DNA from 4 places in the Paraburkholderia sp. SECH4 genome. Region 4 is predicted to be linked to each of the others. Evidence: riboswitches for the same ligand, from Rfam matches in the RefSeq annotation. Region 4 holds a riboswitch; each other region holds the start of a gene.
The links. Region 4 has a riboswitch for cobalamin ahead of cobW (cobalamin biosynthesis protein CobW). Riboswitches for the same ligand answer to the same signal wherever they lie in the genome.
Positions count from the first base shown of each region.

Region 1: linked by a shared signal. The riboswitch ahead of M0D67_RS17140 (oxidoreductase) and the one ahead of cobW (cobalamin biosynthesis protein CobW) in region 4 are both predicted to bind cobalamin.
Region 2: linked by a shared signal. The riboswitch ahead of M0D67_RS07100 (CbtB-domain containing protein) and the one ahead of cobW (cobalamin biosynthesis protein CobW) in region 4 are both predicted to bind cobalamin.
Region 3: linked by a shared signal. The riboswitch ahead of M0D67_RS33995 (TonB-dependent receptor) and the one ahead of cobW (cobalamin biosynthesis protein CobW) in region 4 are both predicted to bind cobalamin.

Region 1 covers NZ_JALOCP010000011.1:87,134-94,557, forward strand. Annotated here, with positions in the region: gene cobJ (precorrin-3B C(17)-methyltransferase) at 1-76, opposite strand, end outside; gene M0D67_RS17130 (precorrin-2 C(20)-methyltransferase) at 64-795, opposite strand; gene M0D67_RS17135 (precorrin-8X methylmutase) at 796-1,422, opposite strand; gene M0D67_RS17140 (oxidoreductase) at 1,415-3,025, opposite strand; cobalamin riboswitch at 3,118-3,297, opposite strand; gene cbiE (precorrin-6y C5,15-methyltransferase (decarboxylating) subunit CbiE) at 3,382-4,728, shown strand; gene M0D67_RS17150 (cobalt-precorrin-5B (C(1))-methyltransferase) at 4,728-5,816, shown strand; gene M0D67_RS17155 (cobalt-precorrin-6A reductase) at 5,813-6,535, shown strand; gene cobM (precorrin-4 C(11)-methyltransferase) at 6,582-7,310, shown strand; gene M0D67_RS17165 (polyamine ABC transporter substrate-binding protein) at 7,330-7,424, opposite strand, start outside.
Region 2 covers NZ_JALOCP010000003.1:366,256-373,679, forward strand. Annotated here, with positions in the region: gene M0D67_RS07080 (alpha/beta hydrolase) at 1-877, shown strand, start outside; gene M0D67_RS07085 (MFS transporter) at 874-2,232, shown strand; gene M0D67_RS07090 (alpha/beta hydrolase) at 2,276-3,286, shown strand; gene M0D67_RS07095 (histidine phosphatase family protein) at 3,364-4,056, opposite strand; cobalamin riboswitch at 4,111-4,250, shown strand; gene M0D67_RS07100 (CbtB-domain containing protein) at 4,293-4,514, shown strand; gene M0D67_RS07105 (CbtA family protein) at 4,526-5,272, shown strand; gene M0D67_RS07110 (ABC transporter substrate-binding protein) at 5,499-6,683, shown strand; gene M0D67_RS07115 (VOC family protein) at 6,741-7,424, shown strand, end outside.
Region 3 covers NZ_JALOCP010000038.1:10,251-17,674, reverse strand. Annotated here, with positions in the region: gene M0D67_RS34000 (iron ABC transporter permease) at 1-965, opposite strand, end outside; gene M0D67_RS33995 (TonB-dependent receptor) at 993-2,888, opposite strand; cobalamin riboswitch at 2,979-3,236, opposite strand; gene M0D67_RS33990 (hypothetical protein) at 3,444-3,800, shown strand; gene M0D67_RS33985 (cell division protein ZapA) at 3,797-4,108, shown strand; RNA gene ssrS (6S RNA) at 4,202-4,383, shown strand; gene M0D67_RS33975 (EVE domain-containing protein) at 4,475-4,933, shown strand; gene M0D67_RS33970 (SIMPL domain-containing protein) at 5,130-5,861, shown strand; gene lgt (prolipoprotein diacylglyceryl transferase) at 5,962-6,867, opposite strand; gene M0D67_RS33960 (LysR family transcriptional regulator) at 7,011-7,424, opposite strand, start outside.
Region 4 covers NZ_JALOCP010000068.1:4,793-12,216, forward strand. Annotated here, with positions in the region: gene cobN (cobaltochelatase subunit CobN) at 1-1,896, opposite strand, end outside; gene cobW (cobalamin biosynthesis protein CobW) at 1,903-3,006, opposite strand; cobalamin riboswitch at 3,191-3,464, opposite strand; cobalamin riboswitch at 3,544-3,772, shown strand; partial or broken gene cobA (uroporphyrinogen-III C-methyltransferase) at 3,996-4,712, shown strand; gene M0D67_RS42205 (cobalamin biosynthesis protein) at 4,752-5,264, shown strand; gene cobO (cob(I)yrinic acid a,c-diamide adenosyltransferase) at 5,261-5,863, shown strand; gene M0D67_RS40385 (cobyrinate a,c-diamide synthase) at 5,867-7,165, shown strand; gene bluB (5,6-dimethylbenzimidazole synthase) at 7,149-7,424, shown strand, end outside.

The DNA of each region.
Region 1 (7,424 bases), on a different contig from region 4:
ACATCTGGATACGCCGTGCGGTCTCCAGCGCGCCCGCACCGAGAATCACGATCGCGGGCGGCGTCAACCTTGCCATTTTTCCCCCGGCACCACGAGCAGCGAAAAATACGGCGAGGCCATCGGGTCGACTTCGTCAAGCGGCACGATGCGCTGATTGCCCATGGTCGCGCGTTCGACATAAAGCGCACGATGCGCGAGTCCCAGTTCGCCGAGCACGCGCCGCACCTTATCGAAATTGCGGCCGAGTTTCATGATGACGGCAGCGTCGGCATCGGCGAGACGCCGCCGCAGTTCGTCTTCAGGCAACACGCCGGAGAGCACCGACAAACTCTGATTGCGATACACCAGCGGCGAGCCGAGTACCGCTGCACCGCCGAGCATCGAGCACACGCCGGGCACGACTTCGGCTTCGAAACGCGCCGCGAGGCGGTCGTGCAAATACATGTACGAGCCGTAGAAAAACGGATCGCCCTCGCAAATCACCGCTACGTCGCGGCCCGCGTCGAGATGGCCGGCGACGACCTCCGCCGCGGTGTCATAGAAGTCGGCGATGATCACTTCATACGAAAGCGGCGGTTCGAGCGCTTCGGTCGTGACGGGATAAACGAGCGGCAGATGCTGTTGAGCGTCATGCAGATGCGCCTCGATGATGCTGAAGGCGTTGCCCTTCTTACCCTTTGCGACGAAATACGCGACCACGGGTGCCGCTTTCAGCAAGCGCAGCGCTTTCAGTGTGATGAGCTCAGGGTCGCCGGGGCCCACGCCCAGTCCGAATAAACGTCCTTGCACCGTCATTTACTCGACCTCCGTCGCCAGTGCGTTCACGGCAGCGGCGGCCATCGCGCTGCCGCCGCGTCGACCGTGAACCACGACGTAGGGCACGCCGCGACTGTCTTCGGCAAGCATCGCTTTCGATTCGGCCGCGCCGACAAAACCGACCGGAAAACCTAGGATCAGTGCGGGTTTTGCTGCGCCGGCATCGAGCATGTCGAGCAAGTGAAAGAGGGCGGTCGGCGCATTGCCGATCACGACGACGCTGCCGGCCAGCCGGGCCCGCCACAATTCGAGCGCAGCCGCCGAGCGCGTATTGCCGAGTTCGCGTGCGAGTGCGGGCACGTCCTGATGCGTCAGCGTGCAAATCACGTCGTTGTTCGCGGGCAGGCGTGCGCGCGTGATGCCTTGCGCCACCATGCCGGCATCGCACAGAATCGGCGCGCCTTGCGCCAGTGCCGTACGGCCCGCGGTGCCTGCGCCTTCGGAAAACTGAAGATCTTCAACGACGTCGACCATGCCGCAGGCATGGATCACGCGCACCGCGAGTTTCTCGAGGTCGGCAGGGATGCGCGACAAGTCGGCCTCCGCACGTATCGTCGCGAAGGATTGGCGATAGATCTCCTGACCGTCGCGAATGTAATCAAGCATCTGAGGGGCTCCGGGCCGGGTATGCCAATGGGGCGAGCATGTCGGCGGCTTGTTCGATCGTAAGTTGGTGCGCGACGCGCGAGCCGAAACCCGGCTGGCCGTCGCGTCGATAAAGGTCGTAGATGCCGGGCGCCGCAGCCAGCAGCGTGTACGGCGCGCAATGTGCGGCAGCGCATGAGCGCGGACAGCCGCTCAGATGGACGTCGACGCCGTCGGGTAAGCGATCTGCTAGCCGTAACGCATCGGCTTTGGTGTCGGCGAGGCTTTTTGCACAGCCTGTGGAACCGGCGCAGGCGATCAGACGTGTCATAGGCTGCGCTGGATCGCATGCGAGGCCTAGCGCGTTCATTTCAGCGAGCACGGTGGGTGCGGCATCGGCTGCGATATCCGGTAGTAACACGCTTTGCCAGGGCGTGATGCGCAGCGTGCCGTTGCCTTGCTGTTGCGAGAGCGTGGCGAGGCCGCGCAAGGTCGTGGCGTCGAGGCGTCCGAGCGGCGGTTGGCCGCCTACGTGCAGCATTCCCACGACTCGCTGTGCGTGCGCGCCGAGTCGCAGCGTGGTATCGGCGGCCGTGGGGCGTAGCCAGTTTGCAAGCGATGTGTCGCGTGACAGTGGGAAATCGACGTACGTTTGAGCGTGCTGCAATAGCGCGTCGACGGGATGCGTGGCGAGCAGGTGACGCATGCGCGTGGCATCTGGGGCGGCCAGATCGAGGAACGTATGCAGCAGCGCGCGGACGAGGTCTGTGACTTGCGCGGGCAGCACTGCGGCGAGAGCGCCTGCGTAATTCGGATGAGGATGGTCAACGGCGCTATGCGAGCCGGTACGCGCGATATGCGGGAAGGCATCGGCATCGGCATCGGCATTGACGTCAACGTCCGCGTTCGCCACAGCAGGCGGACAACCTGCCAATCCAAGCACAAATCGCACACCGTCTTCAGCTTGCGTCGCCGCGAGCCAGACATCATGTGGATGATCGAGTCTGGCAAGACGCTCACCACCATCGAGCAGTAGCGCGAATTTGGGCGATAGCGCCGCGAAACGCGCTTCGGATTGCAGCAACGTGAGCAGTTCGACGCAAAGCGGCCTCGTATCGAACAGCGCAAATGGATCGCGCCCGGCAGTTGGGCTCACCATCACATTGCGCACATCGTCCGCAGCGGACGCCGAAATTGCGGTAGGAGCTTGTCGTGCGGTCGTCGGTCGCGTATTCGAAGCATCCGCTGCGCCGAACCGAGATGCGGTTGAAGTATTTGCCAAGGTCTTTAGCAGCAAGCTGTCAGCATCCACCGCACCGGTCGCCCGAATCGGCCCAAGCCCCGCATCGACCAGCGCCGCGATCAACGCCGCTTCATGCCCGCTTCGCACGCCACGCACCTGCAGATTCGCGCGATTGGTCAGCTCGACCACACCGGCCGCATGCCGCTCGCTGACGTCGGCGATCACCGCGGCCTGCGCCGCGCTCAACTCACCGCCGGGCAATTTGATCCGGCAAATCCCCCCATCGCGCGCCGCGACGATGCGCAGCAGCCCCGGGCACGCCGAGGGCCGCAGCGCGAGGGCCGCATCGGGCAAAGCAGTGGAGGGCGAAGCTTGATTCAAGACGGACACCGGGTTTAGCGTCGCGCGACGGCCCGAGCAAGCCGCAAAGCGGCGATTGCTGCGGCATCGGTACACCCCGCCCGATGTAGGCTGGCACGAACAGTCTGGCCGGCAGGTCTCCTGGCTGGCAGGTCATGGTCCGCCGCGGCCTTCCCGGTCGAACCAGTGGCGCGGAGCGCAGGCGGACTCGCTGCATACAGTTGCGGGGGCAGCCACAGCAACACTGTGTTCCCTCTTCGGCCCCGAAGGGCACCGGCGGCTGTATTATGCCTTTTTTCGAACAGCACAACGAGGCTGGACGCTTTGATCGGCGTGGCACAGCGCATTATTTGAAGATACAGAATGAGGATGGATGCATGCCGGCGTGGCTGACCGTGGTGGGCATAGGCGATGACGGCTTCGCCGGCTTGGGGAGGCCCGCGCGGCGTGCTTTGCTGGAAGCGTCGGTGGTTTATGGCGGCGAACGTCATCTGGCGATGCTGCCCGCACGCCTCGCCGCGCGCCGTGAGGCATGGCCCAGGCCGTTCGATCTCGCGCCTTTGCTGGCCGAGCGTACGGGGTCGGTGTGTGTGCTGGCGAGTGGGGATCCGATGCTGTTCGGCGTCGGCGCGACCCTCGCGCGGCAGTTGCCGGCAGGCGAGTTGCGGGTATTGCCGGCGCCGTCGTCGTTGTCGCTGGCGGCCGCGCGGCTTGGCTGGCCGTTGCAGGACGTCGCCACGGTTTCGCTGGTGGGAAGGCCATTGCCGACGCTGAATGCTCATCTGCACGACGGCGCGCGCGTCTTCGTGCTGAGTGCCGATGGGCGCACGCCCGCCGCGCTGGCCGAACTGCTGAATGCGCGCGGTTTCGGCGCGACCCGGATGACCGTGCTGGAACATTTGGGCGGCGATCTGGAGCGGTGTATCGATGGCCGTGCGGACCAGTGGTCTGCGGGCGAAGTGGCAGCGTTGAACCTGATCGCGCTTGAATGCCGTGCAACGGAAGGCGCCCCGCGTTTGCCGCTGACCGTCGGCTTGCCCGACGACGCCTTTCGCCACGACGGTCAGTTGACCAAGCGCGACGTCCGCGCGATCACGCTGGCACGCCTCGCGCCGACGCCCGGCGAATTGCTATGGGACGTGGGCGCGGGCAGCGGCTCGATCGGCATCGAATGGATGCGCGCGCACCCGACCTGCCGCGCGATTGCGATCGAAGGGCACGCGGAGCGGCAGCGGTTCATCGAGCACAATCGCGATGCGTTGGGCGTGCCGGGTCTGCAACTGGTGGCTGGCCGCGCGCCTGATGCGCTGGAAGGATTGGCTGTGCCGGATGCCGTGTTCATCGGCGGTGGCGTGACGGTGCCGGGCGTGCTCGACGCGTGCTGGGCGCGTCTGCGCGACGGCGGACGTCTGGTTGCCAATGCCGTGACCTTGCAAGGCGAGGCCGCGCTGGCAGCGTGGCGTGAGCAACACGGTGGCACGTTGACCCGCATTGCGCTGGCCGACGCACAGCCGCTTGGCGGCTTCGATACGTGGCGCCAGGCGCTGCCGATCACGCTGCTGGAGGTCACGAAGCTGGCTGACGGCGCCGACGGCACGTTCCGTGCGAGCGGCGCGAACAGCACGAGCAATACGAGCAGCACGAACGCCGCTAGTGGCATCAATGCCGCCATTTGCACATCCGGCACCTCAGCCACCCCCGCAGACTCACCACCCCACCCGTAATGCGCGAAGAGACGCCCGAACAACCCGCGCCGCTGCGTAGCGGCTACACGACCGGCAGTTGCGCCACCGCGACGTCGCTCGCGGCCGCGCGTCTGTTGCTCGCGGGTATCGTCAGCGAGGTCGCGGAGATCGTGTTGCCGAAGGGCCAGCATGTGCCGATGCCGCTGGTGTTCTGCCGCCTGACCGCCGACGGCGCGGAAGCGGGCACGGTGAAAGACGCTGGCGACGACCCCGACGTGACACACGGCGCGATCGTATTCGCCCGCGTGCGACTGCTTGCCGAACCGGGTGTGATCTTCCGCGCAGGGCCAGGCGTTGGCACCGTGACGCGCGCCGGCCTCACGCTGCCCGTCGGCGAACCAGCGATCAATCCGGTCCCGCGCAAGATGATGACCGAGCATCTGACCGAGCTCGCGGCGGAACATGGGTACGGCGGCGGCTTCGAAGTGACGATCGGCGTCGAAGGCGGCGAAGCACTTGCACTGAAAACGATGAACCCGCGCCTCGGCATTCTCGGCGGCTTGTCGATTCTCGGCACTACCGGCATCGTCCGGCCGTTCTCGTGCTCGGCCTATATCGCATCGATTCATCAGGGCATCGACGTCGCGCGGGCGAACGGTTACCTGCATCTCGCGGCCTGCACCGGCAACGCAAGCGAAGACGCGATGCGCGCGCATTACGGTCTGCCGGACATCGCGCTGATCGAAATGGGCGACTTCGTCGGCGCGGTGCTCAAGCATATGAAGCGTGCGCCGGTCGAGCGCTTGAGCGTGTGCGGCGGCTTCGGCAAACTCAGCAAACTGGCGGCCGGGCATCTCGATCTGCATAGCCGCAATTCGAGCATCGATCTGGAACGGCTTGCGACCTGGGCTGCGGAGTATGGCGCCGACGACGCGTTGCAGGCGGCGATCCTCGCCGCCAATACGAGTCAGCAGGCGGTCGCGTTGGCTCACGCGCGGCAGGTACCACTCGGCGATATCGTCTGCCGTCACGCGCTGGCCGTCGCGCGCGCTATCGTGCCGCCGCAGGTCGCGGTCGAAATGTTTGCGATCGATCGCCAGGGCAATCTGATCGGAGCCGCGCAATAATGCGGGTCCTGCTGCTCGGCGGCACCGGCGACGCTTTGCGGATCGCCAGACAGCTCGGCCCTGAGCATGTGTACAGTCTCGCGGGCCTTGGCAAGGTGCCGGACGATCTGTCATGCGAGGTGCGCGTGGGCGGCTTCGGTGGCAGCGAAGGGTTGGCGCGTTATATCGAGGACAGACGCATTAGCCTCGTGATCGACGCGACACATCCGTACGCCGCGCAGATCAGCGCCAATGCCGCGAAAGCGAGCGGCGCCGTGCAGGTACCGTGCTGGGCGCTGCGCCGCGAGGGCTGGCAGCCGCAAGCTGGCGACGACTGGCGCATGGTCGACGATTGGACCGAACTTACGGCCGCGCTTTCTTCATTCAAGCGGCCACTGTTCACGCTCGGACGCGAACCGCTCGCGCATCTCGACGAAATCCCGCCGCAGCAGTTCTGGACAATACGCTGCCTCGACGCACACGAAGCCAATCCACGTGCGCGGATTCTGGCGACACGCGGGCCGTTTACGCTCGAAGGGGAGCGAGCGCTGTTCAGCGCGGAAGCATTCGATGTCGTCGTCAGCAAAAACAGCGGTGGCAGCGCCACGGAAGCGAAACTCGAAGTCGCGCGCGAACGCGGCTTGCCGGTCGTCATGCTGCGGCGCCCTGCATTGCCCGCAGTCGATCGCGATTTTGCAAGCGTGGCCGACTTGCTGGAAGCATTGCAAGTCATAGGTTAAATGGCGCATGCATGTCATGCCGGCCAAACGAATCATGGAGTAGTGAATGACGGTGTTTTTTATCGGCGCGGGTCCCGGCGACCCGGAACTGATCACGGTGAAAGGGCAGCGCCTCGTGCGTGGCTGCCCGGTGATCCTGTACGCCGGCTCCCTGGTGCCGGCCGCTGTGTTAGAGGGGCATAGCGCGGAGCAAGTCGTCAATACCGCCGAGCTCGACCTCGATCAGATCGTCGCCTTACTCAAGGCCGCACACGACAAAGGCCAGGACGTGGCACGCGTGCATTCCGGCGACCCGTCCTTGTATGGCGCGATCGGCGAGCAGATCCGCAGACTTCGCGAACTCGACATTCGCTACGAGATCGTACCGGGCGTGACGGCAACCGCGGCATGCGCGGCGACCCTCGGCTGCGAACTCACCTTGCCCAATATTTCGCAGACGCTGATCCTCACGCGCTTTGCAAGCAAAACGACGATGCCGGACGGCGAACAACTCGCCGACCTCGCGAGACATCGCGCGACGATGGCGATTCACCTCGGCGTGCGCCATCTTGCCCGCATCGTCGATGAACTACGGCCGCATTACGGCGGCGCGTGTCCGATCGCGGTGATCTATCGTGCGAGCTGGCCGGATGAAGAAAAGATCACCGGCACGCTCGACGATATCGTCGGCAAAGTGCAGTCCACCAACATAGAGCGGACTGCGCTGATCCTGGTGGGACAGGTGCTGGCGGCTGAAGGATTCGCGGAGTCGACGTTGTACGCGAAAGGCGGCTGATCCGTACACCGCCGATTCGTTATCCCCCTGTTTTCAACTGCGCCCACAACCTGCCCTCCAGACGTTTGATCTGAGCGGGCAAGGGCTTGAGCAGAAACAGCGTTTTCAACACGG
Region 2 (7,424 bases), on a different contig from region 4:
CTGGAACGTCGCGCAACCGCAGGTAACGCGCGCGGTGATCGTGATTCACGGCAAATTGCGCAACGCGGACGTGTACTTCCGTACGGCACAGAATGCACGCGACGCCGCCCACGCGGATCTCGACAGCACGCTTCTGATCGCGCCGCAATTCCTTGCCACGCTCGACGTGCGCGTGCATGACGAACCGGCCGATCTGCTGCGCTGGACCGGCGACGCGTGGATGGGTGGCGAAGCGGCGCGGGCGCCGCTGCCCGTCAGTTCGTACGCGGTGCTGGACGCAATCGTTACGCGTCTCGCGGATCGCAAGCTGTTTCCGAATCTGCGGCACGTCGTGTTCGCCGGGCATTCAGGCGGGGGGCAGGTCGTGCAGCGTTACGCGGTGGCGGCGCATAACATCGACGTGCTGGCGAACGAAGGCATCGATGTGCGCTACGTGGTGGCGAGCCCGTCGACGTATGCGTATTTCGATGCACAACGGCCGACCGAGCAAGGTGTATCGGCGCCGTTCGATGCCGCGCAATGCGCCGATTTCAATCAATGGAAATACGGCATGGACAATCGGCCGCCATACCTCGACGACCGCTCGCCCGCACAACTCGAAGCGACTTATGCGTCGCGCCGTATTGACTACCTGGTCGGCGGCGCGGACGACGATCCGCAGCAAAGCGCGCTCGATAGAAGCTGTGCCGCCGAAGCGCAAGGTCCGCAGCGCGTTGCGCGTGCGGAGGCGTATTACCGGTACATCCAGTCGCGTCATCCGGAAGGGCTGAAGCAGAGTTTTCATGTCGTGCCAGGTGTGGGTCACAACGGCGCGCGCATGCTGACGTCGGTCTGCGCATTGTCGGCAATGTTCGACACCCAAGGATGCGAGCAATGAGTGGGGCGAGCGTGAATCAGCGTGACGGTGCGGCGTCCACCGCGGAGGCATCGAACGGACTGAGCCCGCCGATGGTGCGGCGCGCGATCTTTGCCTCGGTGCTCGGCAACGGACTCGAGTGGTTCGATTTTCTGATCTACGGCTACTTCGCGAAGATCATCGCGCTGGTGTTCTTTCCCGGCGGCAGTGGCTTCGTGTCGATCATGCTGACGCTCGCCACGTTCGCCGTCGGCTTTATCGTGCGACCGATCGGCGGCATTCTGTTCGGTATCTACGCGGACCGGGCGGGGCGGCGCAAAGCGCTTTCGCTGCTGATCATTTCGATGGCGGCGAGCACGCTGTTGATGGGCCTCACGCCGGGTTATGCCAGCATCGGCATCGCGGCGCCGTTGCTCGTGGTGCTCGCGCGGCTGTTGCAAGGGCTCTCGGTGGGCGGGCAGTTCGCGACGGCCTCGGCGATGCTGGTCGAGTATGCGCCGTCGCACAAGAAGATGTTCTACGGCAGCTTCAATATGTCCGCGCAGGCGTTCGCGTTGCTGCTTTCGTCAGGCGTCGGTTATCTGCTGACCACGCAGCTCACGCATGAGCAACTGGTGGCATGGGGTTGGCGCCTGCCGTTTCTGTTCGGCGCGTTGGCGGGGCCGTTTGGTTTCTACATCCGGCATCGCGTGGCGGAATCGCCGGAGTTCGAGCGCTTGCTCGATCAAAAGGATAAGCCGCCACGTGTGACGGTGCGCCAGTTCTTCCGCGATAACGGCGACGCGGCGATCTGCGCGATGGGCGTGATCATCATCGGCGCGGCGACCAATTATGTGTGGCACTCGTATCTGTCGGTGTATGTCGAGCGGCAATTGCATCTGCCGCTGTCCACCGCGCTGCTCGGCGCGTTCGTGTCGGGCGTGCTGAATCTGTTCCTGTTTCCGCTGTCCGGCAAGCTTGCCGATCGTTACGGCGCGTACCGGCTGTTCTATCCGATCGTAATCACGTGGATGGTCTGCGTATATCCGCTTTATCACTTCGTCGTGACGAATCCCACGCCGGGGCATCTGTTCATCGCGCAGATGGTCGCGACGGTGTTCCTCGCCGCCATGTCCGGTTCGCACCCCGGCATGCTCGCGACGCTGTTTCCGGTGCGTAGCCGTTCGGCGGGCGTAGCGCTGTCGTACAACATTGCGGTGACGCTGTTCGGCGGCATGGCGCCGCTCACCATCACCGCCTTGACGCATCTGACCGGCAGCAGTTTGACGCCGGCGTTCTACCTGATTTTTGCCGGTTGCGTGTCGCTCGCGATGGTGTATTTCACGCGTTCGGGACGTGAGCCGGGCGGTGCAACGGCGAAGTTCGTCACGCGCTAACCGCCTCTAGCCAGACTGATTAGATGACCCACGAGCTTATTGCATGACCCAGCCTTTGATCACAGATGACGAACGCGCGCCGAATGAACGTCCGGTCGCTGTCGTCGGCAGCCGGCATCTGAGTGTCGCGACGCCTGCGGGCAGCGGCACCGTGCCGGTGTTCGCGAACGGCGACTGGCTTGCGCCGACGCGTGACGTCAAGCGCGCCGTGATTCTGATTCACGGACGCCTGCGCAACGCGGACACGTACTTCCATCTGGCGGAGCGCGCGTGCGCACTTGCTGGTGGCGATGCAGCCGATACGCTGCTGATCGTGCCGCAATTCCTCGCGAGTGCCGACGTTAGCGCGCATGTGTTGCCGTCATCCACGCTGCACTGGGATTGGACTGGCTGGATGGGCGGCGACAACGCCGAAGGTCCGGCGCCGCTCAGTTCGTTCGATGTGCTCGACGCCATCCTGCAGACGCTGGCGTCGCGCGAGCAGTTTGCGTCGCTAACCGAGGTGGTGATCGCCGGGCATTCGGGTGGTGGCCAGGTGGTGCAGCGCTATGCCGTGGTGACGCGAGGTGAGGCGCCGCTCGTCGCGCGCGGAATCGCGCTGCGCTATGTGGTCGCGAATCCTTCGTCGTATGTGTACTTCGATGCGATGCGGCCGACCGCGTCCGGTGCATTCGCGGCGTTCGATGCGGCGGCGTGTCCGTCGTTCAATCGCTGGAAGTATGGGCTCGAAGAGTTGCCGGCCTATGCTTCTAGTGGCGGGGAGGCGGGCTCTGCTGATGCGCTTGAATCGCGCTATGCGCGTCGTGACGTCACCGTGCTGCTCGGCGGCGCGGATTGCGATCCGCAGCATTCGGCTCTCGACCGTTCATGCGCCGCGCAGACTCAAGGCGAGCATCGGCTGGGGCGCGGACTGGCTTACGCGCGCTATATGGCGTCGCGGCATCCGGAAGGGGCGGCGAAGCATCGTACGTTTGTGATCGACGGCGTTGGGCACGATGCGAAGGGGATTTTTGCATCGGTGCAGGGGCTGGCGGCGTTGTTCGGCAAGGCATGAACCGTGCTACCGCCATAAGGCCACCTTTCAAAGGACTGTGCCGACATGAACAAGACCGCGACTCCTCGCGGCCGCCGTTATTGCGACGCCGGCCACCATGTCCAGCCGCGTCGCGAGCGTCGCAACTCGACCATCGAGAGCGGCGCGATCTCGATGCGCGGAAACACGGCTGGCGACGCGCCGAGCGCATGAACAATGGCGGCCCGGATCACTGGCGCGTGCGTGACGGCGACCACGTTTTGCGTGGTGCTCGGGATGACGCTCGTTTTTTCGCGTAACGTACGATTCCTTGCCTCGTTCGCTCCATCATTTGATGCACGGTCTGTTGCGCGGGTCACGTCCTCGCTCCACGCATCGTTTAACGCATCGAGCCACTGTCCCACCCGCTTCACGAGTTGACTGAACGACTCGCCGCCGTGCGCGGCTGCGTCGGGATCATGTGTCCACGCGGCGATGTCGTGCGGTGCTTCGACTGCGAGATCGGCAAGGCGGCGGCCATGCCACAGGCCGTAGTTCATGTCTGCCAGTCCCTCGTCGACCGATGCACCCTGGCTCAGAGCCGCGGCACCGAGCCCCAAGGCCGACGCCGTGTCGCGCGCACAAACGGCCGGGCTGACGAAAACCGCCGCGTCGTCCGGAATCGACAGGCGCGCTCGTGCGGCGGCTGCTTCGGCGAGGCCGCGTGCGTCGAGCGGGTCGTCGGCGGGGAAGCGGCCCGCACGCATCGCCGCGGTCGATGCGTGGCTGATCAGTAACAGCCGTGTGTCCATTCAGTTGATTTCCATAAAGACCGGACTAAAGCGGGACGCCGCGTACATGCTTTGTATTGCCGGGAGGCAAAGTTTAGCGCGTAGAATAGCGTCACTGCGAAGCACGGAAGCCGGTGAGAGCCCGGCGCGGTCGCGCCACTGTAATCGGCATTCATGAGCCGAAAGCCAGACCTGAGCTTCGCACCATCCCTCTTCAATCGACTATCGGGGCGCGTTACCCCCAGGAGATGTCCATTATGACCAACGCTGTTTTCGATTCCACGACACAGCCTGTCGCCCAACCCACGCCGATTCCGCTGCGTGAATTGCTGCCTTGGGTCGTGTTTGGCGGCTTGCTGCTGTTGCTCGCGCTGTATTTCGTTGGTGCGGAACAGGGTGCCACGTCGCTGGTGCCTGGCATGTATGTGCATGAATTCGTGCACGACGGCCGCCATCTGCTCGGCTTTCCCTGCCACTAACGGAGTCGAACATGGTTGGTAAATTGTTGGTACGCGGGATGCTTGCAGGCATCGCCGCGGGATTGCTCACGTTCGGCTTCGCGAGATTGGTGGGCGAACCGCAGGTCGATCAGGCGATTTCCTTCGAGGAAAAGGCCGACGCCGCCAAAGGCGAAGCGCCCGAACCCGAACTGGTGAGCCGCGGCACCCAGGCGGGCCTGGGATTGTTGACTGGCGTGGTCACGTACGGCGCCGCGTTCGGTGGCCTGTTCTCGCTGGTGTTCGCGTATGCGTATGGCCGCGTCGGCGCGCTGAGTGCGCGCGCGTTGTCCGCATGGCTCGCGCTTGGCGCGTTTATTGCGCTGGTGATCGTTCCGAACATCAAGTACCCGGCGAATCCCCCTTCGGTGGGCGACCCCGAGACGATCGGGACGCGGACCGGCTTGTTCTTCCTGATGATCGCGATCTCGCTGGCCGCAATGGTGTTCTCGCTGAAGGTTCGGCGCCGCGCGGCGCTGAAGCTGGGCGCGTGGAATGGCTCGATTGTGGCGGGCCTGGTGTTCGTCGTGATCATTGCTGCCGTGCAACTGTCGATGCCGACGATCAACGAAGTGCCGGCGGCTTTCCCGGCGGTGCTGCTGTGGAAGTTCCGCGTCGCGGCCATCGGCATGCAGGTGGTTATGTGGACGACAGTTGGGCTGCTGTTCGGCGCCCTCGTCGAGCGAAGCAAATTGCTGGCTCCCGCGAGCCGCAGCGCCGCGAAGTCCGCTTACCTTTGATGTGAATGGCGTGACCGCGCGAGCCGCGGTCACGCCGGCGTGCAGCGCGAGAGAAACCAAATACATCAAGTACTTGGCGCGTTTGCAGGAATGTTATCCACAGGCTTGCGAACATTTTCTGTGGACAAGTTCCATGGCCGCATAACGTTATGCGAATCGCTTGGTTGCCCGAAGCCGGGGCAAATCCGACACTCACTCCAATCTCAAGCAAACCGAGCCTGGAGCCATGTCGAATACATCAAACCTGCGCCCATCATGGGCCACTCGCATCACGACACTTCTGCTGCTGGCCGCATCGGCAATAACGACGACAACGGCAATCGCAGCGCCACCTTCGGGCGATCCGATCCTGATAGGCGTCAGCGGCCCGCTGACCGGACAGAACGCTCAGTACGGCGCGCAATGGAAAGCCGGCTTCGATCTTGCATTGGATGAGATCAACAGCCACAACGGCATCAACGGCCGCCCGCTGAACTACGTCTTCGAGGACAGCCAGAGCGACCCGCGCCAGTCCATCACGATCGCGCAGAAATTCGTCAACGACCCGCGCATCCTGATCGAACTCGGCGACTTCTCGAGTCCCGCTTCGATGGCGGCGTCGCCGATTTATCAGCATGCCGGCCTCGTGCAACTCGGTTTCACCAACTCGCATCCTGACTTCACCAAAGGCGGCGACTACATCTGGAGCCCGTCAGTCAGCCAGGCCGACGCGCAGCCGTTGCTTGCCGACCTCGCCGTGAAAACGCTCGGCCTCAAGCGCATCGCCGTGCTCTATCTGAACACCGACTGGGGACGCACCAGCAAGGACGTCTTCGTCAAAGCCGCCAACGAACGCGGTGCGCAAGTCGTGGCGGCCGAGGGCTATCAGTCGGCCGAGAAAGATTTCCGCGCGACGCTGGTGCGCGTGAGCGCTACGAATCCGGATGGCATCGTGTTGATCTCGTACTACTCCGACGGCGCGCAGATCGCCCGCCAGGCGCGCACAAGCGGTATCAACCTGCCGATCGCCGCAGCCAGTTCCGTGTATTCGCCGAAATTCCTCGAACTCGGCGGTGAGGCCGTCAACGGCGTGGCGACCAACACCAGCTTCTTCCCCGGTGAATCCGGGCCTGAAGTGCAAAGCTTCGTTAAACGCTTCGAGGCGAAATACCACCGCGAGCCGGACGCGTTCAACGCTTATGCGTATGACGCCGTCATCATCGCCGCCTATGCGTTGCGCGCCGGCGGTCCCGACCGCAAAGCTGTGCGCGATGCGCTGCCGAAGCTGCACGACATTCCGAGCGTCGTGTTCGGCAAGGCCAATTTCGATCCGGCGACGCGTCGTGTGATCGGCGTGAAAAACATCAACGTGGTGGTGAAGAACGACAAGTGGGCGTTGCTTGAGAGTAAGGCGACGGTTGCCCAGAAGTAGGTATTTCGCTGTATGTCGAACGCTCCGATCATTCACAACATTCACGACTTTTGTGCCATGAGCCTTTTACTCGACCACATTGTGATTCGCGTCCACGACCTGACGCAGACCATTGAAGATTTCACGGCGCTCGGTTTCACCGTGCAGCAAGGCGGTACACATGCCGATGGCGTGACGCATAACGCGCTGATCGGTTTCGCCGATGGCAGTTACATCGAGCTGATCGCTTTCTTGCAGGCGGCGCCGCAGCGTCGCTGGTGGGATGTGGGGCAGCGTCATGGCGATGGATTTGTTGATTACGCGTTGTTGCCGTCGAGCGTGGCTGCTGTGATTGACGCCGCGCATGGGCGGGGCTTGCAATACGACGGGCCACAGGCAGGTGGGCGCGTCCGCCCGGACGGCGCGCGGCTCGAGTGGCAGACCGGCCGCCCGCAAACCAGCGACTTGCCATTCCTGTGCGGGGATATCACGCCGCGTGATCTGCGTGTGGCTGAAGGCGCGGTGCGTGAACATGCGAACGGTGTGCGAGGGGTGGCGAGCTTGACGGTCGCTGTGGAGGATTTGAAGGCGAGTTTGCAGCGGTATCGGGCGTTGCTTGGTTTTGCGGACGCGCGGACGGTGGCTTTGCCGGGACTTGGGGCAGCGTCGGCGACGGTGTCGATTGGCGATGCGTCGGTTGTGTTGCTGAGCCCCGTGCATGTCGATGCCGCGAGTGTTACCCCCGAAGGCGCGGCGTTGCGC
Region 3 (7,424 bases), on a different contig from region 4:
ACAGTACGCGCAATCAGGTCCGCGCCCATCACCGCGACACCACCACCGAGCGCCGCTGCTGGCAGCAGCATGCGCTGATCGTTGCCGAAAGCGAGCCGCAGCATATGCGGCACGACGAGCCCGACAAAACCGATCGTGCCGGCCGTGGTCACAGCCGCGGCGGCCGCCAGCGACGCCACCAGATACACGCGCAAGCGCAGCGGCATCACAGCAACGCCGAGCGCCTGCGCGGCGGCGTCGCCCCGCAGCAGCACATTCAGACGCGGTGCTGCGGGCACGATCGCCACCAGCACGATGACGAGCGCGGCGAGCGCCGTCCATGGCATCGCGCCGCCGTTCAGATCGCCGGTCAGCCAGAACAGCATGCCGCGCAACCGATTGTCCGGCGCAAGGTTGAGCAACAGGGTGATGACGGCGCCCCAGCCGGCCGCGATCACCGCGCCGGTCAGCAGCAAACGCGGCGACGTATCCTGCGGCTCGCCTCGCCACAACTCACGGCGTGCGAGGCCAAGCACCAGCAGGATCGACACGAAGGCGCCGGCGAACGCGCTGGCATCGACGATCCACCACGCACAACCGGCGATCATCGCGACCAGCGCGAATGTCGCCGCGCCGCCGGAGACGCCTAATACGTAGGGTTCGGCCAACGGGTTGCGCAACAGCACTTGCAGCAGCGCACCGGCCAGCGCAAGCAACGCGCCGCACGCGAAGCCGGCCAGCGCGCGCGGCAAACGCAGCGTGCGCACGATCTCACCGGCAAGATCGCCGGACTCGACATGCGACGCGTGCGACGGCAGCAACGCCGCCAACACGCGCGCTGGCGCGAGCGACACGCTGCCCAACGCGAGCGACGCCATCAGCACAACCAGCGCGACTGCCGCGAGCACGAGCCAGATCGCGGCCGCGCGCTTCGCGCTCATCACGCGCAACGTGGTCGTGGACATCGGGCTCGAGCTACGGTTCATCGGCGCGTTCTCATGCAAATACGTTCGTCACTGCTGCTGCCAACCGACCGTGACATACGCACCGCGCCGCGGCGAGTTATACGAGTAGGCCGTTTCATAGTCCTTGTTCAACAGGTTCTGGATCTGCGCGGCGACATACCACGCCTTCGTGATGTTATAGCGCGCCGACAGATTCACCCCGCCATAGCCGCCCAGCGTGCCGCTGCTATCTTCACGGGCGCCGCTGACGATCCACTCGCCGCCGACACGCCACCCGGCAATGCTGCGATTCACCGCCAGCGACGCGAAGCGCCTTGCACGCCGCACCAGATCGGTATCGCTATCGAGGTCGACGGGATTCTGCAGCGTTACCGACGCGCGCACATCCGTCTTGCCCACATGGCCGCTCCACGATCCTTCGAGCCCCTGCACCTTCGCACGGCCGACGTTCTCGGCCAGATAGATGCCGGGCGTAACCTGCTCGTAGTCGATCAGATTCGAATAACGCGTCTGGAACGCGCTCAGACGCATCACACCAAGCGCGTTCGACGCGTACTGCAACGCTGCTTCGATCGAATGGCTGCGCTCCGGTTGAATCGACGGATTGCCGCTGAGCGGATAGTACAGATCGTCGAAGCTCGGCGCGCGGAATGAATCCGAATAGCTTGCAGTCGCCTTCCAATGCTCGGTGATGTCGAAACCGTAGCCGAGATAGTAACTGTTCGCCCCGCCGAAATCGGAATACTGATCGCGCCGCACGTTGGCCTGAATCTGATTGCGCCCAAAGCGCCCCGTGTAGCCGACAAAGCCCGAATCCACATGCCGGTCGGGAGCGGCGAACGTATCCGAGTCGAGGCTCTGGTCCAGATGCTCATAGCCGACCTGCAGTTTCTGCTGCGCGGCGAGCGCGAAATCGTTTTGCCACGTGTACTGGCGATTGTCGGTATCGAAGCGGCCGTTGTAGATGCCGTTGGTATTCGCCACGCTGCGGTCGTCGCCTTCGGAAACGATGAAGTGCGTGGTCCACCAGTCGGTCAGTTTGCCGTTCGCGAACACCGACACCTGGCGCACTTTGCTGTAGAGGTTGTTCAGATCGGTCGGCACACCGTACGCGTTGTCGTAGCTGTTATTGCCGTTCGACTGGAAATAGGTGACGCCCGCGTCCCACTTGTCGCTGAACTTGTGACGCAGCGAAGCCGAGATGCTTTCGTTCAGATAGCCGTTCGCGTTCGGATTCGCGTTGGGTGCCTGTGACGGATTGAGCGACGAAAAACCGTCGTCTTTCGAGCGCGCGAGCGAAATGCTGAAGGTGGTGTTGCCGTCTTTATCCAGCGCGCCGTTCACACCGGCTTGCTGCGTCTGCGTGTGATAGCTGCCATAGCCCACCGAAAAATTGAAACGCGGCGGATGGTCGCCGCCGTCTTTGGTGAACACCTGCACCACGCCGCCAATTGCGCCGGAGCCGTAAAGCGCGGACACGTTGCCATTCACCACTTCGACGTGATCGATCTGGTCGAGCGGAATCTGCGCGAGTTGCGGCGCGCCCAGGCTCACGGAGTCGACCCGTACGCCGTCGATCAGCAAAAGCGATTGCGTCGACGACGCGCCGCGCAGAAACAGACTCGTCGTGGAGCCCGGGCCACCGGTGCGCGAAATTTGCGCGCCGGGCGCGAGTTGCAGCAGACCGGGCAAATCGGTCGCGGTCGTATCGGCGATGTCCTGCTGATCGAACAGCGTGGTCTGTGGGATCGCATCGGCGAGCGGTTGCGGCCCGCGCTCCGCGGTCACGACAACGGGCGACAACACCGCGGGTGACGAACCGGTCGCCCCCGTATCGGCAGAAGAAGAAGACGGCGACGAAGAAGCAGCAGCAGCTTGCGCATGCACGACGAGCGGCAGGCTCGCAAAGGCGAGCAACGCCGCGCGAGCGATGGGGGACAGCATGGGATGACATTCCTGTGGATAGCGTGCGCGGCCCGCTTCCCCGCGGGCCGATGCGTAACGAGGCGCCCGCGTTGTTTTACGTTTGCGCGGGAACGAACCTCTCCCTCTGGCCGGTATTCGGGCTGGCGACACATCGATCCCGCCTTCCCACGCGTGACGCGCAGTGGCACACTCGCGTGTTCAGCTTCAAACACGCGATCAGGATCGACCTGCATGACGAATGCGGTCGCTTACCGTTGCGGGGGCAGCGCAGGTTAGCGCGTTCAGACGAGGCGCGCGCCCTGCTTCCCGTTTAACTGCGCACACTGTGGAAAAGCGTGCGCGAGCACCAAAGTGCGGCCAGTTTAGGAGCGGCCTTCAGGTCCGTCAAGAATGGTTAATCCGTGCGCAAACTGTTCTGTTAAGTGCAGGTTATTGTCCGATGCATGAGTTGTTTTTCATCATATGGTCGATAAAAGCCGGCACAAAGCGATGTTGTTACGTCTCGAAACGAGACAATTGTCGGAACCTGCGACATTCCGCGCTAAAATGCGATGTCTTTAGAGGACGCAGCAGATGCTCACCGAACTCGAAACACTTTCACAGAATATCGGCAAGCTGATTACGATCAGCCAACGCCACAATGAAGCGCGGCTCGCGCTCGAAGATCAGCTCGCCCAAACGCGTGCCGAAGCAGAGGCCACACGCACGGAACTCGCGCTGATGCGCGAGGAGCGCGATGCGCTGCAGGCGGAACGCGACGCGCTGTCGGCAAAGATCGACGACGCACAGGTGCGCCTCAATGCGATCCTCGAAAAACTGCCGCGGGCCCGCGCGCACAGCGAGCCTGATAATCAGCTCGATCTGCTCGAGGCCGCGCCGCATGAGGAAGAAGCGGAGAGCGACGTCACCCGCCATGGAGAAAATGCATGACCACCAAGCAGATCGAAGTATCGATTCTCGGCGTGCCCTATCGTCTCGCCTGCTCGCCGGAAACTGAAGGCGCGCTGCTTGAAGCGGTTGCACGCGTCGACGCCGAGATGTCGAAGATCCGCAATAGCAGCAACGTGCGCGGCACGGATCGCATTGCCGTCATGGCCGCGCTGTCGCTGGCATCGGAACTGCTTAAGCTGCAAAGCAGCGTGCGGCACGGAGAAGCATTTCCCGCTGAAGAAATCCGGCGTACAATGCACCAGATGAACGAGCAACTGGGTACTGTGATTCAGCAGTACAGCATGTAAAAGTATCTTGTAGCCGGTCCTGAGATCGGCTGCGGATTCAAACGAGGTGCATGAGCAAAGATTCATGCAAACGTTTTGAATTCAATCGGTTTGACTTCCCTGCCTGGTTCGCCAAGGTCATATATTCCTTGAACCAATGCCATGTGCACGGTTGTGGAAATTTGTAGCACGGGTGTGCGCGTCACTCTGTCTGATGTACCCGAAGTGCTGCTAACTGCGACCAATTCTGAACCCCCGGTTCAGGATGCCGGCCTAGCGGCTAAGGCGGGGACCTATTCAAACGGCATCGGACTTCGGTTCGGTGCCGTTTTTCTTTGGGCCTCGATTTTTCTTGCTGTATCAAACCTTTAACGTTCAATTCGATTCATGCGCTACTGGCTAATGAAGTCCGAACCGGACGAAGCAAGCATCGACCATCTTGCCCAGGCACCGCACCATACGTTGCCGTGGACTGGCGTGCGCAACTATCAGGCGCGCAACTTCATGCGCGACACGATGCAGGTCGGCGACGGTGTGCTGTTCTATCACTCGAGTTGTCCGGAGCCAGGCATTGCGGGGCTCGCGGAGGTATCGTCCACCGCGTATCCGGACCCCACTCAATTCGATAAGAAGAGCCCCTACTACGACCCGAAGTCGTCGCAGGAAACGCCGCGCTGGCTACTCGTCGATGTGGTGTTCAAGAAGAAGATCCCGTTGATTCCGCTTGCCGCGCTGCGCGAGCATGAGGAATTGAAGGACATGCGTGTGCTCGTCAAAGGCAACCGCCTGTCGATCACGCCGGTGACCGAAGCTGAATGGCGCTTCATCACCAAACGTCTTGTTTAACGTTGCATACGCACATGTGATCCGTTGCGGCTTGTTTCACGCGCAAGTCTGTGCGCGGATGAAAGCAAACGTTGAGCAAACGTCAAATTAGGGAACCAAGCTCAGGTTACAAGCGCCTAACGGACTCGCAAACGTTGTGCCATCGCATGGAGTTCGCTCCAATCGTGCACAACCTGTTCAAGCAAGGAGTCCAAAAATGACGAAAAACACCGCACGTGCACTCGCTCTCGCTCTCGTATGCGCCGCCCCTGCCGCGTTCGCACTGACGCCGGCCATGGCCCGCGCGCAAGGCGTGACGCAGTATCAGCCCGCCGGCGTGCTGTCGCTGAATGCACAGGCAAGCGCTGAGGTGCCGCAAGACGTCGTCGATATCACGCTGTTCTACGAGCAGGAAGCGAGCGATCCGTCCGCGCTCACCTCCACGCTGAACCAACGCGCCGACGCAGCGCTGCAAAAAGCCAAGGGCGTGAACGGCGTAACAGCTCGCACCGGCTCCTTCTCTATCTACCCGTCCACCGATCGTGACGGCCGCATTTCCGCATGGCGCGGCCGTACTGAAGTTGTGCTCGAGTCGCACGACTTCGCCGCGGCGTCGAAACTCGCAGGCCAGATGGCATCGATCATGCAGGTCGGCAACGTGCAGTTCTCGCTGTCGCCTGAAGCGCAGCGTGCAGCGGAGCAGAAGCTCACCGGTGAAGCCATCAAGTCGTTCCGCGAGCAAGCCGCTTCTTCGGCGCAGGCGTTCGGCTACAACGGCTATTCGATTCGTGAAGTCAACGTCGGCCACAACGGCGTCATGCCCCGTCCGATGATGATGATGAGCGCACGTGCAATGGGTGCCGATGCTAAGGCATCCGCGCCGGTGCCGATCGAAGGCGGCACGTCGACGGTAACAGTCAATGTGTCGGGCTCGGTGCAGATGAAGTAGCGCGTTTTACGCCAGAAGTACCGCTGCAATGAAAAAAAGCCACGGCATGCCGTGGCTTTTTTCCATTGGCTACTCAGCTCACTACGATAAAACGTAGCGCTCAATTCGCACCGACCGTCTGCGCCGGTTCACGCCGCGCACGGCGATAGGACCACACCAGTATCCCGATGCCCACGAGGATCATTGGCAGCGAGAGCCATTGGCCCATTGAGAGACCCATTGCCAGAAGCCCAAGGAAGTCATCCGGCTCACGCGCGAATTCCACCGTGAAACGCGCAAGGCCGTAGCCGATCAGGAACACCGCGGAAATCGCGCCCATCGGTTTCGGTTTGCGTGAGAAGAAGAACAGCACGAAGAACAGCGCCACGCCTTCCAGCGCGATCTCATACAACTCCGACGGATGACGCGGCAGCATGTGATATTGCGCGAACACGTCGTTCAGATGCCATTGCGCGGCCAGTTGCGGATGCGCGGTGAGCCACGCGGCATCATCGGGCGCGGCGCCTGGAAACAGCATCGCCCAGGGCGCTGACGGATCGGTCACGCGGCCCCACAACTCACCGTTGATAAAGTTGCCGAGGCGCCCTGCCGCGAGCCCGGTCGGCACCATTGGCGCGACGAAATCGGTGACCTGCAACCACGAGCGCTTGCGCTGATAGGCGAACAGCACCATCGCCAGCGTCACGCCGAGGAAGCCACCGTGAAACGACATGCCGCCTTCCCACACCTTGAAGATGTCGAGCGGATGCGCGAAGTAAAAGCTCGCCTTATAGAACAGCACGTAGCCGAGCCGGCCGCCGAGAATCGTACCGAGCACGCCGTAAAACAGCATGTCGTCGATATCCTTAGCGGTCCAGCCTTGCGCGGCGACGTACGGCAAACGCAGCCGCAAGCGGCCGACGACGATCGCCGCGATGAACGCAACGAGGTACATCAGTCCATACCAGCGCACAGCAAGCGGCCCCAGATGAATGGCAACGGGGTCGAAATTCGGGTGAATGAGCATCGTGTTGTTATGGGCAGTTCAGGTTCAGAAGCGGATTTCTAGTCGAGTTTCAAGTAGCAGCCGGCGGTGGGCGCATCATGCGGCGCATGCGTTGGACGGTTTCGCTTGCAATGCGTTCGCGGCAGCGGCTCACCTAAGCTCGCCTAAACACGAGGCGCCGCGAACTGCGCCTCCATGGTGGCCGCGTGCGCTCGGACGATCTCGATGAAGCCGGCCAACACCGGACTCACCTCCGCCGTGCGCCAGACCAGCCCCGTCTCGATCGCCGGCACCGATTCGGAGAGCGGCCGGTACACGACACCCGTGCGGCGCAGATTACGCAACGATTGCGGCACCAGTGCGACGCCCATCCCGGCCGACACAAGGCTCACGATCGTCTGCATCTGGATCGCCTCCTGGCCGACCCGGGGTGCCAGGCCCGCCACGCCGTAGCAATCCATAATGATGTCATAAAAGCCTGGCGCCAGACGTCTTGGGAAGATCACGAGCGGCTCGTCGGCGACGTCACGCAGGCTGATGGGCGTTTCCAGCCACTCCGCGTGCGAGTCAGCCTTGGA
Region 4 (7,424 bases):
GTATTCGTCGACCTGGCGCTCGAGGTCCTGCAACGGCCCGTAACTTTCGGCGCGCGTGAGCGGCGGCATCAGGTGATCGATGATGACGGCCTGCGCGCGACGCTTCGCCTGACTGCCCTCGCCCGGATCGTTGACGATGAACGGATACAGATGCGGCATCGGGCCGAGAATCAGATCGGGCCAGCAGGCATCGCTCAACGCGACGCTCTTGCCGGGCAGCCATTCGAGATTGCCGTGCTTGCCGACATGCACGACCGCGTCGATGCCGAACTGATGACGCAGCCAGAAATAGAACGCCAGATACGCATGCGGCGGCACGAGTTCAGCGTCGTGATAGCTCGCGTAATCGCCCTGCTCGCGCGAACGCGACGGCTGAATCCCAACGAACACCTGCCCGCAACGCCAGCCCGCGATCATGAAACGGCCGCGCCGCAGTGTCGGATCCTGCTCGGGTGAGCCCCAACGCGCGTTCAGCGCATTGCGAGCTTCGGCGGGCAACGCATTGAAGTACACAAGATAGTCGTCGAGCGCGAGGCTTTGCAACGCAGGCCGCAAGTCACGCACGACCGGATCGTTGGTCACGCCTTCGGTCAGCTTCTTCAACAGCGCGTCACCGTCGGCGAGCAGCTCGGCCACGCGATATCCCTCATCGCGCAACATGGACAGAATGCCGACCACCGAGGCCGGGGTGTCGAGCCCTACGCCATTGCCGATGCGCCCTTCGCTCATCGGATAGTTGGCGAGGATCAGCGCAAGTTTCTTGTCCGCGTTATCGAGCGTGCGCAGACGGCACCAGCGGCGGCTCAATTCGGCCAGAAAGCCGACGCGTTCGAGGTCCGGTTGGTAGCGGACCACGTCGACTTCGGTATGCGGACAACGATAGGCGAGGCCCTTGAAGCTGATCGCCCGCGTGATGATGCGGCCGTCCACTTCCGGCAGCGCAATATGCATGGCGATATCGCGCGAGTTGAGGCCCTGATTGTCCTTGACCCAATCCTCGCGATTGCCGCCGCTCAGGATCACCTGCATCACCGGCGCGTCGCCGGCGAGCGCAAGCGGCTCGGGGTCATCGATAGCGGACGCGGCGAATGCGGTTGTATTCAGCACCAGCGCGACATCATGTTGCGCGCACAACTGCTGTACGACGTCGCGGCTCATCGCGTCTTTAAGCGAGGTAATCGCGATCGGCAGCGGATTCAGGCCTTGCGCTTCGAGCGCATCGATCAGGGCGTCGAACACGGCCGTGTTGGCCGCTTGCAGATGCGCCTTGTAGAACAGAATCGCAGCGACCGGCGCGCCCTCCCGCCAGCGCGCCTGCCAGTCGGCAATGGTCGGCGTGTCGCGTTCGGGATGGTAGAGCGTCGCGGCAGGCAACGCGCGCGGCAGCGCAGGCTCGCGCCCCCAGCCAAGCGCGCGGTACGCGAGAAAGCGCAGGAACGCCTCGGCATTCTGCGGGCCGCCTTCACGCAGATAGCGCCATAGCTGATGACACAGATCGGCGTCGGCGGTGCTGCGCGCGAGGAGATTCGGGTCTTCCTGCAGATCGCCGGAGAACATCGCGAGCGTCTGCTGCTTGCGCTCGGCGAGCGCGACCACCTGTTCGATGCCGTACGGCCAGTACGCCTCGCCGCCGAGATGATCGACCACCACGACACGCGCATGCTGCAACACGTCTTCGACATAGAAATCGACCGAAGCCGGTTGCCGCAAATACGTGACGTTCGCAAGCCGCACGCTCGGAAAACCCGCGCCCAGACGAGGAAACACGCTCGCGAGCAACGACAGCGTGGTATCCGCGGAGCTGAGCACCACGATATCGGCGGGCCGTTGATCGATCCGGATCACGCCCTGTGTATCGTCGACAAAACCGCCCGGCGTAGTGCGCAGCAGATGCATGACAGGTTACGCCTGTTGCGGCTGGGCGCTGTTCGCGACGGCGCCCAACGCAGCGTCGAATGCCTGTTGCAGCGCGGCCTGGTCGAGGTCTTCGCCGATCAGCACGAAGCGGCTTTGTTGCTCTGCGCCCGTTTCACCCGCTTGCCAGCGCCGGTCGAAATAACTATCGAAACGACGGCCCACGCCCTGGATCACCAAGCGCATCGCCGCACCCGGCAACGCCGCGAACCCTTTCACGCGGTAAATCGTGTTGGTTTCGACGAGGCCCTGCAACGCGGCGATCACGGCTTCGCGCGACGAAACATTCGCGTGCACCACCACCGAATCGAACTCGTCGTGATGGTGATCGGCGTCTTCGGCCGAACCGTGATGGTCGTGGCGCAGATGAATCGTTTCTTCCGACGCCGCTTCAAGGCCCAGCAGCGTATGCAGGTCGAGTTGACCCATCTGCGCGCGCACGATCTTCACTTGCGGCGGAATTTCTTCGCGGATGGTGGCCTCGACAGAAGCCTGCTGCGCGTCGTCGAGCAGATCCGTTTTGTTCAGAATCACCAGATCGGCCGCCGACAATTGGTCTTCGAACAATTCGTGCAACGGCGATTCGTGATCGAGATTCGGATCGGCCTTGCGTTGCGCATCCACGGCGACCGGGTTGTCGGCGAACTGGCCGCTCGCCGCGGCCGGGCCGTCAACCACGGTAACGACCGCGTCGACGGTAAAGCTATTCTTGATCTGCGGCCAGTTGAACGCCTGGACCAGCGGCTTCGGCAATGCGAGGCCGGACGTCTCGATCAATACATGATCGATCTGCTCGCGGCGCTCCACCAGCTTTTCCATCACCGGGAAAAACTCTTCCTGCACGGTGCAGCACAGGCAGCCGTTCGCGAGTTCATACAGTTGCCCTTCGGTTTCGACGCCGTTTTCATCGCAGCCGATGCCGCAACCCTTGAGGATTTCCCCGTCGATGCCGAGTTCGCCGAACTCGTTGACGATCACCGCGATGCGCTTGCCGCCCGCATGCTGAAGAATGTGCCGCAGCAGCGTGGTCTTGCCGCTGCCGAGAAAGCCCGTGACGATGGTGACGGGGATCTTGCGCATTTGAGTTTGCATCGTGAGGTCCATCCGTAGGAGCTGCTCGTGCACGCCGGCGCATTGTGTACAGGTTGGGCAAACGGGGCACATGCCCCAAACCACGACATTAACCAGACACGGGGACGAACAACGGCGTTGCCGAGGCAACCGAAAAACAGAAAACGAGAATGAGGTCATGAACGCGCCACCGCATCCCCGCGATGGTCGTTCTTCGTAGTCTGGCCGGTATCCGGGCTGGCGAAAGCGCCGCTTCCCCTTCCCGGACGAGTGGTTTCTCGCCCAGTGGTTATATGCCGACGCGGCCTTGCGCGTGGACATCGAAGCCGGCTCCGCGGCGCTCTTGAACGCACCGCTTTTCGCTTACCGTTGCGGGGGCAGCACAGGTTGACCCGGTCCATTGCAGGTGGGCACCCTGTTTCCCGTTTAACTGCATGCGCACGAGCGCGCACGCGAGCACCAAAGTGCGTGCGAGTGTAGGCCGAGCGCCCCGTGCCGTCAAGGAACCGCGGGCTGCGGCAAGGCCTTTCCACAGTGCCGGCGCGGCCCGCCGTGTGCTATCGTATGCGCGCGTTTGGTGCCCGCATATGCGTTCGCATGTGCAGTTAAACGGGAAACAGGCCGCGCTCGCTGCGCTCAACCTGTGCTGTCCCCGCAACGGTAAGCGACCTGCGGTGCTTTCGCATCGCGCATGCGTTTTTGATGCCACTGTCCGACGAATCCGGACGGGAAGGCAAAACGCATGAGGCCGCCAGCCCGGATACCGGCCAGACGCGGAGGCAGCGAACGTCACGCTGCCGGCCGCCGGAATCCGCGAGGGACGGATGTGAAGGCGCTGAAGCACGACGTCGCGCGGCCGTTGGCGTTTCCCTGTGAGAAACGCGGCGAGCAGCGTTATTCGTCGCGCGTAATCCGTAGCACCGCATGACCTCAATTTCCGTCGCCTCCGGCCTCATCGAGCCTCATCCGTTTCCGTTTATCACGACATGGCGCACGCCATGCACGCCGCAATGAGCCGCGCCTGGCTGATCGGCGCCGGCCCCGGCGATGTCGAACTGATGACGCTCAAGGCAACGCGCGCGTTGGCGCAAGCCGATGTGGTCCTGGTCGACGATCTGGTGAACCCCGACGTGCTGCAGTTCGCGCGCGCCGACGCGCTGGTCGTGTACGTCGGCAAACGTGGCGGGCATCCGTCGACGCCGCAGGCCGGCATCGTCGCGCAAATGCTCGAACATCTGCAGGCGGGACGCAGCGTCGCCCGTTTGAAAGGCGGCGATCCGTTCGTGTTCGGCCGTGGCGGCGAAGAACAGCAAGCGCTACATGCCGCGGGCATCCGCGTGGACGTGATCAACGGCATCACCGCCGGGATTGCGGCGCCCGCGGCAATCGGCATTCCTGTGACGCATCGCGATCACGCGCAAGGTGTGGTGTTCGTCACCGGACACGGCGCCGGCAGCGGCGAGCCGGACTGGGCCGCGCTCGTCGCCACGCGGATGACGCTGGTGATTTACATGGGCATGCGGCGGCTGAACGAAATCGTCGACGCGTTGCTCGCGGCCGGGATGAGCGCCGATACGCCGTGCGCGGCGATCGAATCGGCTACGCGCCCCGAGCAACGGCATGCGCTCGCGCGGCTCGGCGAGTTCGCGGATACGGTCTCGCGCGCCGGGCTCGGCTCGCCGGCGATCGTGGTGATCGGCGGTGTGGCGTCGCTGGCGTTGGCGCGGCATGCGGTGAATGTTGGCAGCGAACCCCGCGGACACGCAATGAAAACGCTAACGGTCGGTATCGGTTGTCGTTTGCACAGCTCCGCCGAGGAAATCGAAACGGCTGTACGTGCCACGCTCGGCTCGCATCCATTCGACGAAATCAGCACGATCGCCTCGGTCGACGTCAAAGCCCAGGAAGCCGGCTTACTCGAATTCTGCGCACGTCATGCGCTGCCGCTGAAGCTGTTCAGCCGCGAGCAAATTGCGGCGATCTCCGTGGACGATCCGTCGGCGGCCGCACGCGAGCATCTCGGCATAGACGGCGTCTGTGAGCCGTGCGCCTTGCTCGCTGCGGCGGCCGAATCTGGTGCAGCCAGCGTACCTGGTGCGGCCCATGCATCGGTTGGATCAATTACCCCAGTTGCCTCGTCTGCAGCCGACACCCCCAACGCACGGCTACTCGTGCGCAAAACCGTACACGCCGGCGTCACAGTCGCGATAGCATCGACCACCGCCCGCCCCGCCCGCGAACACACAAACACCGACGCTCAAGAACAGGACCTCCCATGAAGACCGATCCCGAATCCCATCAGCGCATGACCGAACGCCGGCGCGAGGGCCATGAGAAAAAGCAGGCCAGCGCCACCGTCGAAAAAGGTCTGCTTATCGTCAATACCGGCACCGGCAAAGGCAAAACCACCGCAGCGTTCGGCATGGCCGTGCGCGTGCTCGGGCACGGCATGCGCCTCGGCGTCGTGCAATTCATCAAGGGCGCGCTGCATACGTCGGAGCGCGACTTCCTCGGCGCAATCGCCAATTGCGACTTCGTCACGATGGGCGACGGCTACACCTGGAACACGCAGAATCGCGACGCCGACATCGCCACCGCGCGCAAAGGGTGGAACGAAGCACGTCGCATGATCGAAAGCGGCGACTATCAGATGGTGATCCTCGACGAACTGAACACCGTGCTGAAATACGAATACCTGCCGCTCGACGAAGTACTGTCGGTACTGAACGCGCGCGCGGCGATGCTGCACGTGGTGGTGACCGGCCGTCACGCGCCGGACGCGCTGATCGAAGCCGCCGACCTCGTCACCGAAATGCGCATCGTCAAGCACCCGTATCGCGAGCAAGGCGTGAAAGCGCAGCGTGGCGTGGAGTTCTGAGCGATGTCCGCGTGCCCCGCCCTGTTCATTAGCGCGCCCGCGTCGGGCCAAGGCAAGACCACGATTACCGCGGGTCTGGCTCGCTACCATCGGCGACAGGGGCGACGCGTGCGCGTATTCAAGACCGGCCCCGACTTTCTCGACCCGATGATCCTGGCGCGTGCCAGCGGGGCGCCAGTCCTGTCGCTCGATCTGTGGATGGTGGGTGAGTCGGCCTGTCGCAATCTGCTCGCGCAGGCGGCCGCCGAAGCGGATCTGATTCTGATCGAAGGCGTGATGGGTCTGTTCGACGGCACGCCGAGCAGCGCAGATCTGGCAACCACATTCGGCGTGCCGGTACTCGCGGTGATTTCGGCGAAAGCCATGGCGCAGACCTTCGGCGCGGTCGCTTTCGGCCTTGCGCAATTCAGGCCGGAGGTACCGTTTTACGGCGTGCTCGCCAATCGCGTCGGTTCGCCAAGGCACGCGCAAATGCTTGAAGAGACTTTGCCGCCGGACCTGCGCTGGTGCGGGCACATCAGCGGCAACGACGAGATCGAGCTGCCCGACCGCCATCTCGGCTTGCATCAGGCGGCGGAGATCGACGATCTTGACACACGTCTGGATCGCGCCGCCGATGCGCTCGCGCAAACCGCGCTGGCCAAATTGCCGCCGCCGGTCGAATTCGGCACGCCTATAGAAGAAGCACCGCCGCGTCTTCTGGAAGGCAAGCGCATCGCCATTGCGCGCGATGCCGCATTCTCGTTCATCTATCCGGCCAACGTCACGCTGTTGGCGACACTCGGCGCGCACATCGATTATTTCTCACCGCTCGCCGATGAAGCGCTGCCGGAGCATGCCGACGCCCTGTACCTGCCAGGCGGCTATCCCGAACTGCATGCGGAATTGCTCGCCCGCAATCTGCGCAGTGCCGCAACGATTCTCGCGCATGCTGCAGCAGGCAAACCGGTCGTCGCCGAATGCGGCGGTATGCTCTACCTGCTTGAACAGTTGACCGACACGGGCGGCACCACAACGCCGATGCTCGGCCTGCTGCCCGGCCATGCAACAATGCAAACGCGCTTCACCGCGCTCGGCATGCAACAGATCGACAGCCTGCACGGTTCAATGACCGGCCACACATTTCACTACTCAAAGCTGACGACGCCGCTCACGCCGCTGCGTTCAGCCACCCGGCCAAATAACGATGCCCCCGGCGAGGCCGTATTCCGCGCCGGCTCGATCGTGGCAACCTATATGCATGCTTATTGGCCCTCCAACCCGGCCTTCACGGCCGCCCTGTTCCATGGCGAAGCCTTTTAACGATTCCGAACGCGAAGCCGTCTACCGCGCGATTTACGAGCGGCGCGACATGCGCCATTTCGTGCGCGACCCGGTTGACCCTGCCGTGCTGCAACGCCTGCTCGATGCGGCGCATCATGCGCCGAGCGTCGGCTTCATGCAGCCATGGCGCATCGCGCGCATTACCGACCCGGCTTTGCGCACGGCGCTGCACGCGAGCGTCGAAAGCGAACGCCTCGCCACCGCCGACGCACTCGGCAAGCGTCGCGAAGAGTTCATG